DNA from 3 places in the Mesorhizobium sp. M9A.F.Ca.ET.002.03.1.2 genome. Region 2 is predicted to be linked to each of the others. Evidence: predicted binding sites of a transcription regulator. Region 2 holds the regulator's gene; each other region holds the start of a gene.

The links. The regulator PhoB, encoded in region 2, activates phosphate uptake and scavenging genes when phosphate is short. The targets are predictions, from matches to a motif close to TGTCATNNANCTGTCAT.
Region 1: EJ066_RS05780 (alkaline phosphatase) is a predicted target of PhoB. The motif match lies at 1,550-1,566, and genes of this name have one in related genera.
Region 3: phnC (phosphonate ABC transporter ATP-binding protein) is a predicted target of PhoB. The motif match lies at 2,099-2,115, and genes of this name have one in related genera.

Annotation. Positions count from the first base shown of each region.
Region 1 covers NZ_CP034443.1:1,155,414-1,158,688, forward strand. The annotation lists gene EJ066_RS05780 (alkaline phosphatase) at 1-1,476, opposite strand, end outside; gene EJ066_RS05785 (MFS transporter) at 1,694-2,977, opposite strand; gene EJ066_RS05790 (TetR/AcrR family transcriptional regulator) at 3,052-3,275, shown strand, end outside.
Region 2 covers NZ_CP034443.1:876,150-879,424, reverse strand. The annotation lists gene pstA (phosphate ABC transporter permease PstA) at 1-44, shown strand, start outside; gene pstB (phosphate ABC transporter ATP-binding protein PstB) at 57-872, shown strand; gene phoU (phosphate signaling complex protein PhoU) at 911-1,618, shown strand; gene phoB (phosphate regulon transcriptional regulator PhoB) at 1,635-2,324, shown strand; gene EJ066_RS04370 (ROK family protein) at 2,631-3,275, opposite strand, start outside.
Region 3 covers NZ_CP034443.1:612,220-615,494, reverse strand. The annotation lists gene phnE (phosphonate ABC transporter, permease protein PhnE) at 1-32, opposite strand, end outside; gene phnD (phosphonate ABC transporter substrate-binding protein) at 106-1,014, opposite strand; gene phnC (phosphonate ABC transporter ATP-binding protein) at 1,160-2,029, opposite strand; gene EJ066_RS03035 (DapH/DapD/GlmU-related protein) at 2,276-2,893, opposite strand; gene phnL (phosphonate C-P lyase system protein PhnL) at 2,890-3,275, opposite strand, start outside.

The DNA.
Region 1 (3,275 bases), 280 kb from region 2:
GACGAGGCCGAAGAACTGCAGCCCGGCTGAAGGCGGCACGTTCTGTCCTTGCTCTGCGGTCGGCGCCTTGATGAATCTCAGCTCCGGGCCGAAGGTCATGTCGAAATCGTTGGGGCCGAACGTGCCGGCATGGAGCGGACCCGAGACGAATTCCCAGAACGGGTTGAAATCCTGGAACTGCGCCTTGTCCGGATTGTAGTAGTGCGCCGCCGTGTAATGCACGTCGGCGGTCAGCCAGACGGTGTTGCTGATACCAGCGTTCTTTATGTAGCGAAGGAGGTCGGCAATTTCCAGCTCGCGGCCCTTGGCCGGGCCATTGTCGCCATTGCTGACCGCCTCGGCCCCAGCCTTCCCGGTGGCGTCGTTCCAGACGATGAGACCCAGCGGCATGTCGGCGGCAATGATTTTCCAGGTCGCGTTGGAATTTGCCAGTTCGCGCTTCAGCCACCTCGTCTGATGTTCGCCGAGAATGCGCGATTGCGGCGTCACCGTATCCTGCATGCCCGGGCCATTGGGGCCGCGATAGGAACGCATATCGAGGAAGAACACGTCGAGCAGCGGCCCGTAGGCTATTCTGCGATAGACGCGGCCAGGTTCTGATGGCTCGTAGCGGATCGTCGTCATTTCGTGGAAGGCGCGCGCCGCGCGTGCCGCCAGCATATGGATGGACTTTTCCGAATAGCGGTCGTCAGCGCTCAAATCCTTCGAATCCGACCAGTTGTTCACCACCTCGTGGTCGTCCCACTGGTAGAAGGTCGGGCAGATGGCGTTGAGCCCCAGCACGTTCCTGTCCATCATGTTGTACTTCCACTGACCCCGGTACTCGTCCAGCGTCTCGGCAACCTTGCGCTTTTCATCGATGAGGACGGTGTTTTTCCACTTGCCACCGCCGGGAAGATCGACCTCGTCCTTCATCGCGCCGTCGGCATAGATGGTGTCGCCGGAGTGCAGGAAGAAATCGGGCGTATGCTTGCCGATCGTGGCGTAGGTCTTCATGCCGGTCTCATCGATGCCCCAGCCCTGGCCGGCGGTGTCGCCTGACCAGGCGAACCGGATGTCGCGTTTCGAAGCTGGCGCCGTACGGAAGCGGCCGACGATCGGCTCGGAGACAGCGTTGATGTCGGCGAGATCGGCAGCGACCATGCGGTAGAAGATGTCCTGATCGGAGGCGAGGTCGGTGAGCAGCCGCTTCACCGTGTAATCGCTGGCAGGCGACGTATCGAGCGGCGCAAGACGAACGGCGTTGGCGAAATTTTCGGTCGACGACACTTCGAACATCACGCGCGACGGGCGATCGGTGCGCGTCCAGACCATGCCGCTGGTGGCGTCGACGTCGCCGGATTGGACACCATGGGTGAAGGCCGGCCGCTGATTGGCGCGGGAATAGTAGGGAAGCGCGAGGCCCGAGGCGCCGACGAGGCCAACGGCGCTTGCCGAAGCGACGAAAGCGCGCCGCGTCATCGAAATTGTGTTCATGGCTGTCTCCTGGATGGCGTTGAACGTCCGCCGCCAAGCTCCAGCGTCAATGTTTCAGGCGCATCTCGAAATCATGAAGGTTTTGTTACAACCAACAGGCAGAAAACGTCATGGCGAACGGGGCAGCCTGATCGTCAGGCCGCCCTTTTTGAAGTTTCGGCCGCGAAGGTGTGTTGAGATTCAGGTCAGGCCGGCCTCACCTGAATATCAGCACGCCTTAAGCCGCCTGCGGTTCCGGCTCGAAGGCTGGCCGGCTGGTGTTGATCAACAGCGAGATGCAGGCTGCGGCTATTGCCGTCATGCCGGCGATGAGGAAGGCAAGTTCGTAATTACCCTGCAACTCGCGCATGGTGCCGCCGAAGAGGGCGGCGGTCGCAGCGCCCACCTGATGACCGGCGACGATCCAGCCGAAGACGATCGGCCCGCTGCGGTCGCCGAACGCCTCATTCGACAGCCTGAGCGTCGGCGGCACGGTGGCGATCCAGTCCAATCCATAGAGCACGGCGAAGATGATCAGGCTGGTCGACGAGAAACCGGAATAAGGCAGATAGATCAGCGACAGGCCGCGGATCGCATAATAGACGCCGAGCAGCTTGCGCGGGTCGAAGCGGTCGGTGAGCCAGCCCGACAACGTCGTGCCGATCAGGTCGAAGATGCCCATCAGCGACAACAGACCGGCGGCTTGCACTTCGCCGATACCCATGTCGCCACAGAACGCGATCAGGTGCGTGCCGACCAGTCCATTGGTGGTGAAGCCGCAGATGAAGAAGGTGGCGAACAGATACCAGAACACGCGTGTGCCGGCGGCGCGGCGCAGCGTGTTGAGCGTGTGCATCAGGAAATTGCCCTGCAAGGCCGGCGGAACCGGTGGCACGTCGTCGGCCTCGGCGCCGTAGCGTACCATGCCGATCGAGGCCGGACGCTCCGGCACCAGCAGATAGACCAGCGGCACCAGGCAAGCGGTGGCAACCGCAATGGCAATGGCGACCGGCTTCCAGCCGCCCGACTGGGCGAGCGCGGCAAGCAGCGGCAGGAACACCAGCAGGCCGGTGGCGGCGGAGGCCGACATCAGTCCCATCACCAGGCCGCGATTGGTCTTGAACCAGCGGTTGACGATGGTGGCGCCAAGCACCGTGGCGACTGCGCCCGAACCGACGCCGGAAAACACGCCCCAGGTGAGAAGCAGGTGCCACGGCTCGGTCATCAACAGGCTGAGCGCGGTCGAGCCCGACATCAGCAACAGCGCCGCCAGCAGCGTGCGGCGCAGCCCGACCCGTTCCATCAAGGCCGCGGCAAACGGTCCGGTCAGACCGTAGAGGAAGATGCCTATGGCCGCGGCGAGCGAGACGACGTCGCGCCGCCAGCCGAAACTGTCCTCCAGCGGCAGCATCATGACGGCGGGCGCCGATCGCAGGCCCGCCGCGATCAGCAGGCAGAGGAAAATGACGGCGACCACGACGAAAGCGTAGCGCTGGCCAAACGGACGGGATTGGACTATCATGTTACTGACCGGTACGTTGCAGATGGGTCAGAGGTATACGTACCGATCGGTAACATTGTCAACCGGGCAACGCCATGTCGAGAATGAAAAGCATTGAACCGACGATCAACGCGGATGATGCGGCGCCACCACCCCGGGCCGCTCAGAAGATTCTTAGCGTGGCGCGTGACCTGTTCTACCGGCAAGGCATCAGGGCGATCGGCGTCGACGAGATCGTGCGGCGTGCCGGCGTCACCAAGCCCAGCCTCTACCGCAGTTTTCCGTCCAAGGACGAGCTGGCCGCTTCCTATCTCCGGCA
Region 2 (3,275 bases):
CCATTGCGGTGATACTGCGCAGGCGCTTCGAGCGGCGCTGGTAAGGAGTAGAGGAAATGAACATCATGACGGAAGCCAGCGTCGAACAGAAACTGAGTAGCGGGGCCAACGAACTTTCGATCAAGATGAAGGGCGAAAAGGTCTCCGTTCATTACGGTGAGAAGCGAGCCCTGTTCGACGTGGATCTCGATGTCCGCGAGAACCAGGTGACGGCGTTGATCGGCCCATCGGGCTGCGGCAAGTCGACCTTCCTGCGTTGCCTGAACAGAATGAACGACACGATCGACATCGCGCGGGTGAGCGGCAAGATTACGCTTGACAGCGAGGATATCTACGACCCGAAAATCGATGTCGTCGAGCTCAGAGCTCGCGTCGGCATGGTGTTCCAGAAGCCGAACCCGTTTCCGAAGTCGATCTACGAAAACGTCGCCTACGGTCCACGCATTCACGGCCTGGCCAGGGGCAAGGCGGAGTTGGACGGCATCGTCGAATCGAGCCTGAAGAAGGCCGGCCTGTTCAACGAGGTCAAGGATCGCCTGCTCGAGTCGGGCACTGGTCTCTCCGGCGGACAGCAGCAGCGCCTGTGCATCGCGCGCGCCATTGCGGTGTCGCCGGAGGTGATCCTGATGGACGAGCCCTGTTCAGCGCTCGACCCGATCGCCACCGCCCGCGTCGAGGAACTGATCGACGAACTGCGCCAGAACTACACGATCGTCATCGTCACCCATTCGATGCAGCAGGCAGCGCGCGTGTCGCAGCGCACGGCTATGTTCCACCTCGGCTATCTGGTCGAGGAGGGCGCGACCGACAAGATGTTCACCAACCCCGACGACAAACGCACCCAGGACTACATCACCGGCCGGTTCGGTTGAGCGGTCCGGCAGCGAATTTCGAACACGAGGACAGTATCATGGGTGAACACACCGTCGCATCTTTCGACGAGGAATTGGAGCACATCGACCGGCTGCTCCGCGACATGGACGAGCTCGCCGCTTCGATGGTCGCGGCGTCGATCCGCGCGTTGCTTGCGTCAGACAATGCGATGGCGCAGCGCGTCGTCTCGGACGACACGATCATGGATGCGCGGCAGCGCGAACTCGACGATAGTGCGATCACGCTGATCGCCAAGCGGCAGCCGATGGCGCAGGATCTGCGCGCCGTGGTCGGTGCAATCCGCATGGCGGGCGATCTCGAGCGCATCGGCGACCTGGCCAAGAACATAGCCAAGCGGGTCAGCGCCGTCGGGCAGAGCGCCACGCCACGCAATCTCTCGCACGGTATCGACGCCATGGCGGATCTCGTTCTCGATCAGCTCCGCGGCGTGGTCGAGCACTATGTGTCGCGCAACGCCGATGCGTTGAAAGAACTGCGCGCCGCCGACGAGAGGATCGACGTGAAATACACAGCGGTTTTTCGCGAACTCCTGACCTACATGATGGAGGATCCGCGCAACATAACCGCCTGCACGCATCTTCTGTTCTGCGCCAAAAATCTCGAGCGTATCGGCGATCATGTCACCAACATTGCCGAAAACGCCTACTATGTCGTGACCGGGAAGCAATTGCCGGCGGACCGCCCGAAGCTCGACGAGACGACAATGTCGGCGCCGGCGACATGACAGGGGTAACCGGCCGATGATCGCGCCGCGCATCATGGTGGTGGAGGATGAAGAGCCTCTGGGCGTCCTCCTCCGCTACAATCTGGAATCCGAAGGCTACCAGGTCGAGGTCGTGACACGCGGCGACGAGGCCGAGATCCGGCTGCAGGAGAACGTGCCGGACCTTCTGGTGCTGGATTGGATGGTGCCGGCGATTTCCGGCATCGAGCTTTGCCGGCGTCTTCGGGTGCGTCCGGAAACCGAGCGGCTGCCGATCATCATGCTGACGGCGCGCGGCGAGGAGAGCGACCGGGTGCGCGGCCTTTCCACCGGAGCGGACGACTATCTGGTCAAGCCGTTCTCGACACCGGAATTCATGGCCAGGGTCAAGGCGCTGCTGCGTCGCGCCAAGCCGGAAGTGCTGTCCAGCGTTCTCAAGGTCGGCGACATCGTGCTCGATCGCGAATCGCACCGGGTCTATCGCAAGAAGAGCGAGATCCGGCTCGGGCCGACCGAGTTCCGGCTGCTCGAATTCATGATGCGGCACCCGGGGCGGGTGTTCTCGCGAAGCCAGTTGCTCGACAATGTCTGGGGCGAGACGATCTACATCGACGAACGCACGGTGGACGTCCATGTCGGCCGGCTGCGCAAGGCGGTCAACAATGGTCGCATGCCCGATGTCATCCGCACCATCCGCGGCGCCGGCTATGCGATCAGGGAAGACTAGAGCAATTCCAGGAAAAGTGCGTAGCGGTTTTCCGTCCGGAATTGCGTAAAAACAAATACTTAGAGCGGACCAGCGATTCTATCAAAAAGTTGAACCGCTCTAGGGATGTGCTGATATTCAGGTGATGCCGGCCTGCGAACGGCGACTTCCCGCGCTTCCGATACTAACGTACCTGAACGGAACGTTCCGTTCTCGGAACCCACCCAGTCTGGTCGCTTCGAGCCCGTCTTCGACTCCGGCGCGGCCTGGCCTGAATCCCAACACATCCCCAAGTCGCAATCCGCCTTTGTTCCTTGCCTTTCGAACTCAGGCCACGTCCTTCCTGATCGTGCCGGACTTCCCGTTCGCGCCCGGCGCGAAAATCTCCTGGTCGACGAAGTTCAGCGCCCGCATGGCGCAGCCTTCGCGGATCAGCGGCAGCTCGTTCGGCTCGGTATCGAAGGAAATCGAACCCGAATGCTGGCCGCCGGCGGTCTGGGCGATGGCTTCGCGCAGGGCCGGCTCGATCAGGTCGAAGGCGGCGGCGCTGGCGCCGACCATGGCGACCGGCGCCGGATCGATCAGCGCGAACAGGCTGCCAAGCCCGAAGCCGAGCGCTTCGCCGGCCTTGCGGTAGGCTTCGCGCTCCGGCCCGTCCGTCTCGCGCGCCCGGGCCGCCAGCGCCCGCATGTCGGCGTCGCTGACATCGGCGACCGGCTCGGCGTTCTCGCTCAACTGCCTTGCGTTGCGCCAGATGGCGTAGTTGCCGGCATAGGCCTCGACGCAGCCGCGCCGCCCGCAGCGGCAGAGCGCACCGCCCGGGCGATGGATCATGTGGCCGAATTCGCCGCCCGAGGAATGGGTGCCGGTGAACAGTTCGCCTTTCAGCACCAGCCCCATACCGATGCCGTGCGAGAGCAGGATGGCGATGAAATCGTCACGGTAACGATCCGGGTCGCGCCAGCGCAGCGC
Region 3 (3,275 bases), 260 kb from region 2:
GCAGGCGCGCGGTAAACGTCGGTCGCACTCATCGATAGATCCCCGGCCCATGATGCGGCAACGCCGCCGGCGGCACATGGCCCCGGCGGCGTTGTGGCAGTCTACTTACGAGCCGATCTTCGCTTTACGGGCGTCGATGATCGCCTGATAAAACTCCGGGGTGACTGGCGAATAGGCTTTGAAGTCGCCGCCTTGTATCGCCGAGAAACACGCCGGATCGGTTTCCGGAAGCTTGGTCAGGAAATCGGTGATCTTCTGCTTGGCGTCGGCGTCGATCGACGCACGCAAGACCAGCGGACCGTTTGGGATCAGCGGCGACTGCCACAGTTCGACGAGGTCGTCCATTTTGAGGACGCCCTTGTCGACCATCTTGCGCAGATTGCCCGAGCTGTAGCCGTCCTTGAAATCGCCGACGCCGGAGGCCCAGGTGGCGCCGGCATCGAACGTGCCCTTCAGGACTTCAAGGACAAGCTGCTCATGGCCGCCGCCGAAGCCGGTCGACGCGAAGTAGTCCTTCACATCCATGCCGATGTCCTTGGGCAGCGACGTGACCGGGATCAGGTAACCAGACGTCGAATCGGGATCGGCGAAACCGAGTTTCTTGCCCTTCATGTCGGCGAGCGTCTTGATGCCGGAATCAGCACGGGCGACCATGACCGAATGGTAGCCGGTGGAACCGTCGGTCTGGACCGTCGTCAGGATCGGCTCAACCGCGTCCTTGTTCTCGAGATAAACCTTGGCGTAGGCGGAAGCGCCAAGTTCGGCATAGTCAAGCGTGCCGCCGAGCAGGCCCTGGATGACGCCGTCGTAATCGGCGGCCGGGAACAGCGAAACTTTCTCGACGCCGAGGACGTCCTTGATGTGGTCGGCGAAGCACTGGTAGTTGCGCAGACGGTCGGCTTCGTTCTCGCCGCCCAAAATGCCGACGCGGAACTCCTTCAGGTCCTGTGCCTGGACCGCGCCGATCGCCATGGCTATGATGGAAACGGCACCGAAAAGTATCTTTCTAAACATTCGCGTCTCTCCTGTTGGTTCCGGCATCGCGCCGGCAGCGTTCGAATTTTGACAGCGTCCTTGACGCGGGCTGGCGATCCAGGCGCTCTTTTTGTCTGTCCATGATCTCCACCGTATACCGGTATCCACTTGTCGGGATCATGGACTAGTAGCCAGGAAATGCGGGCTCGAGCGGTCCGGCGGATGCAGTGATTTTTTGCTTGATGGTGACGCTGGTCGAGGTGATGGCCTCGGAGATTTCGCCGCCATTGCTGTCGGCACCGTAGACCATGCGCACGGCCTCGCGGTTGAGGTCTTCGGGCGGGCCGTCGAACACGACCTTGCCGGCGGCCATGCCGATGATGCGGTTGCAATAGGTGCGCGCGGTATCCAGCGTGTGCAGATTGGTGACGACGGTGAGGCCCTCGCGCAGATTGATGTCCTGCAGGGAATCCATCACCACCTTGGCGTTGAGCGGGTCGAGCGAAGCGATCGGCTCGTCGGCAAGGATGACTTTCGGTTTCTGCATCATGGCGCGGGCAATCGCGACGCGCTGCTGCTGGCCGCCCGACAAGGTGCCGGCCGGCTGCAGCGCCGTGCGGGCGATGTCGAGACGCTCGAGCGCCGCGATCGCCTCGGCCCGCTCCTCACGGGAGAAGACGCCGAGCAGATTGACAAGGGTCGAGCGGTGATTGAGCCGGCCGAGCAGCACGTTGGTCAGGACGTCGAGGCGCGGCACCAGGTTGAACTGCTGAAAGATCATGGCGCAGTCGCGCTGCCAGCGCCGGAGCGGCGAGCCGCGCAACCGCGAGACTTCAGCCCCGTCAAAAAAAATCGACCCCTGGCTCGGATCGATGAGACGGTTGATCATGCGCAAAAGCGTCGACTTGCCGGCGCCGGACCGACCGATGATGCCGACCATCTGACCGTGCGGGATCGAGATATCGACATTGCTGACGGCGGCATTCTTGCCAAACCGGCGGGTAATGCCGCGGATATCAAGCGTGGCTGAGGTTGCCGGCAGGGGGGCTGACATAGGCAAATTCCAGTCCAGTCGCGCTTGAAGGTCTGTTAACCTTCGCTAGCGCAGCCACGTGAACCTGCGGTGTCGGATTGATGTCAGTTTTGTTACCGCCCACAGGCCAGGGTGGTGAATAGTGAATGGTGAATAGTGAATGGTGAATGGTGAATGGTGAATGGTGAATGGTGACAAGAAAGGCTTCACTGAGCCTCGAACACTATCGTTAGCCATTCACTATTGACCATTCACCATTCACCGTCTTCAGCCGCCGTATTTTTCCAGAAACGCTTCCGCCGAAAGCGCGCGAAAATCATCGAGCGCGGCGCGCAGGCGGGCATGGTCCCAATCCCACCAGGCGAGTGCCTGGTAGCGCTCGGCCGTGCGGCGGTCGAAGCGTTCGCGGATCGGCTTGGCCGGCACGCCGCCGACGATGGTGTAGGGCGCGACGTCCTTCGACACCACCGCGCCGGCGCCGACCGCCGCGCCATCGCCGACGGTGACGCCGGGCAGGATGGTCGAGCCGTGGCCAAGCCAGGTGTCGTGGCCGATGGTGACGCGCCTGGCGCGGCGCTGGGCGAAGAATTCGCTCTCGTGCTCGGCGTCGTCCCAATAGTCCGAAGCGCGATAGGTGAAATGGTGCAGTGTCGGCCGCCAGGTCGGGTGGTTGGTGGCATTGATGCGCACATTGGCGGCGATGTTGGCGAACTTGCCGATCGTCGCGCACCAAACACCGCAGTCCTGCATCATGTAGGAGTAGTCGCCCAACGTGCTTTCCGAAACCCGGCAGCGGTCGGCGATCTCGGTCCAGCGGCCAAGCGTCGAGCCCTCGACTTCCGCCGTCTCGTGGACCAGCGGCGCCTCCGACAGGTTTCTGGTCATGCGGCGATTTTCCCGGCGGCGAAGGCGGTCACGTCGATGGTGCGGTCGGCCACCGCCTCGCGCACGTCGTGGTCGTGGAAGATGCCGAGCAGGGCGACGCCCGCCGCCTTCTTGGCCGCGATCAGCGCAATCACCACGTCGCGGTTCCTGGCATCGAGCGAAGCGGTCGGCTCGTCGAGCAGCAGGATCGGATGCTCGGTGATGAAGCCGCGCGCGATGTTTACGCGCTGCTGCTCGCCGCCGGAAAACGTCGCCGGCGGCAGCGCCCAGAGCTTTTCCGGCAGGTTGAGCTGAGCCAGCAAGGCGCGTGCCTTGCCGCGCGCAACCTCACGGTCCTCGCCGCGTTCGACCAGCGGTTCGGCGACGACATCAAGGGCGGAGA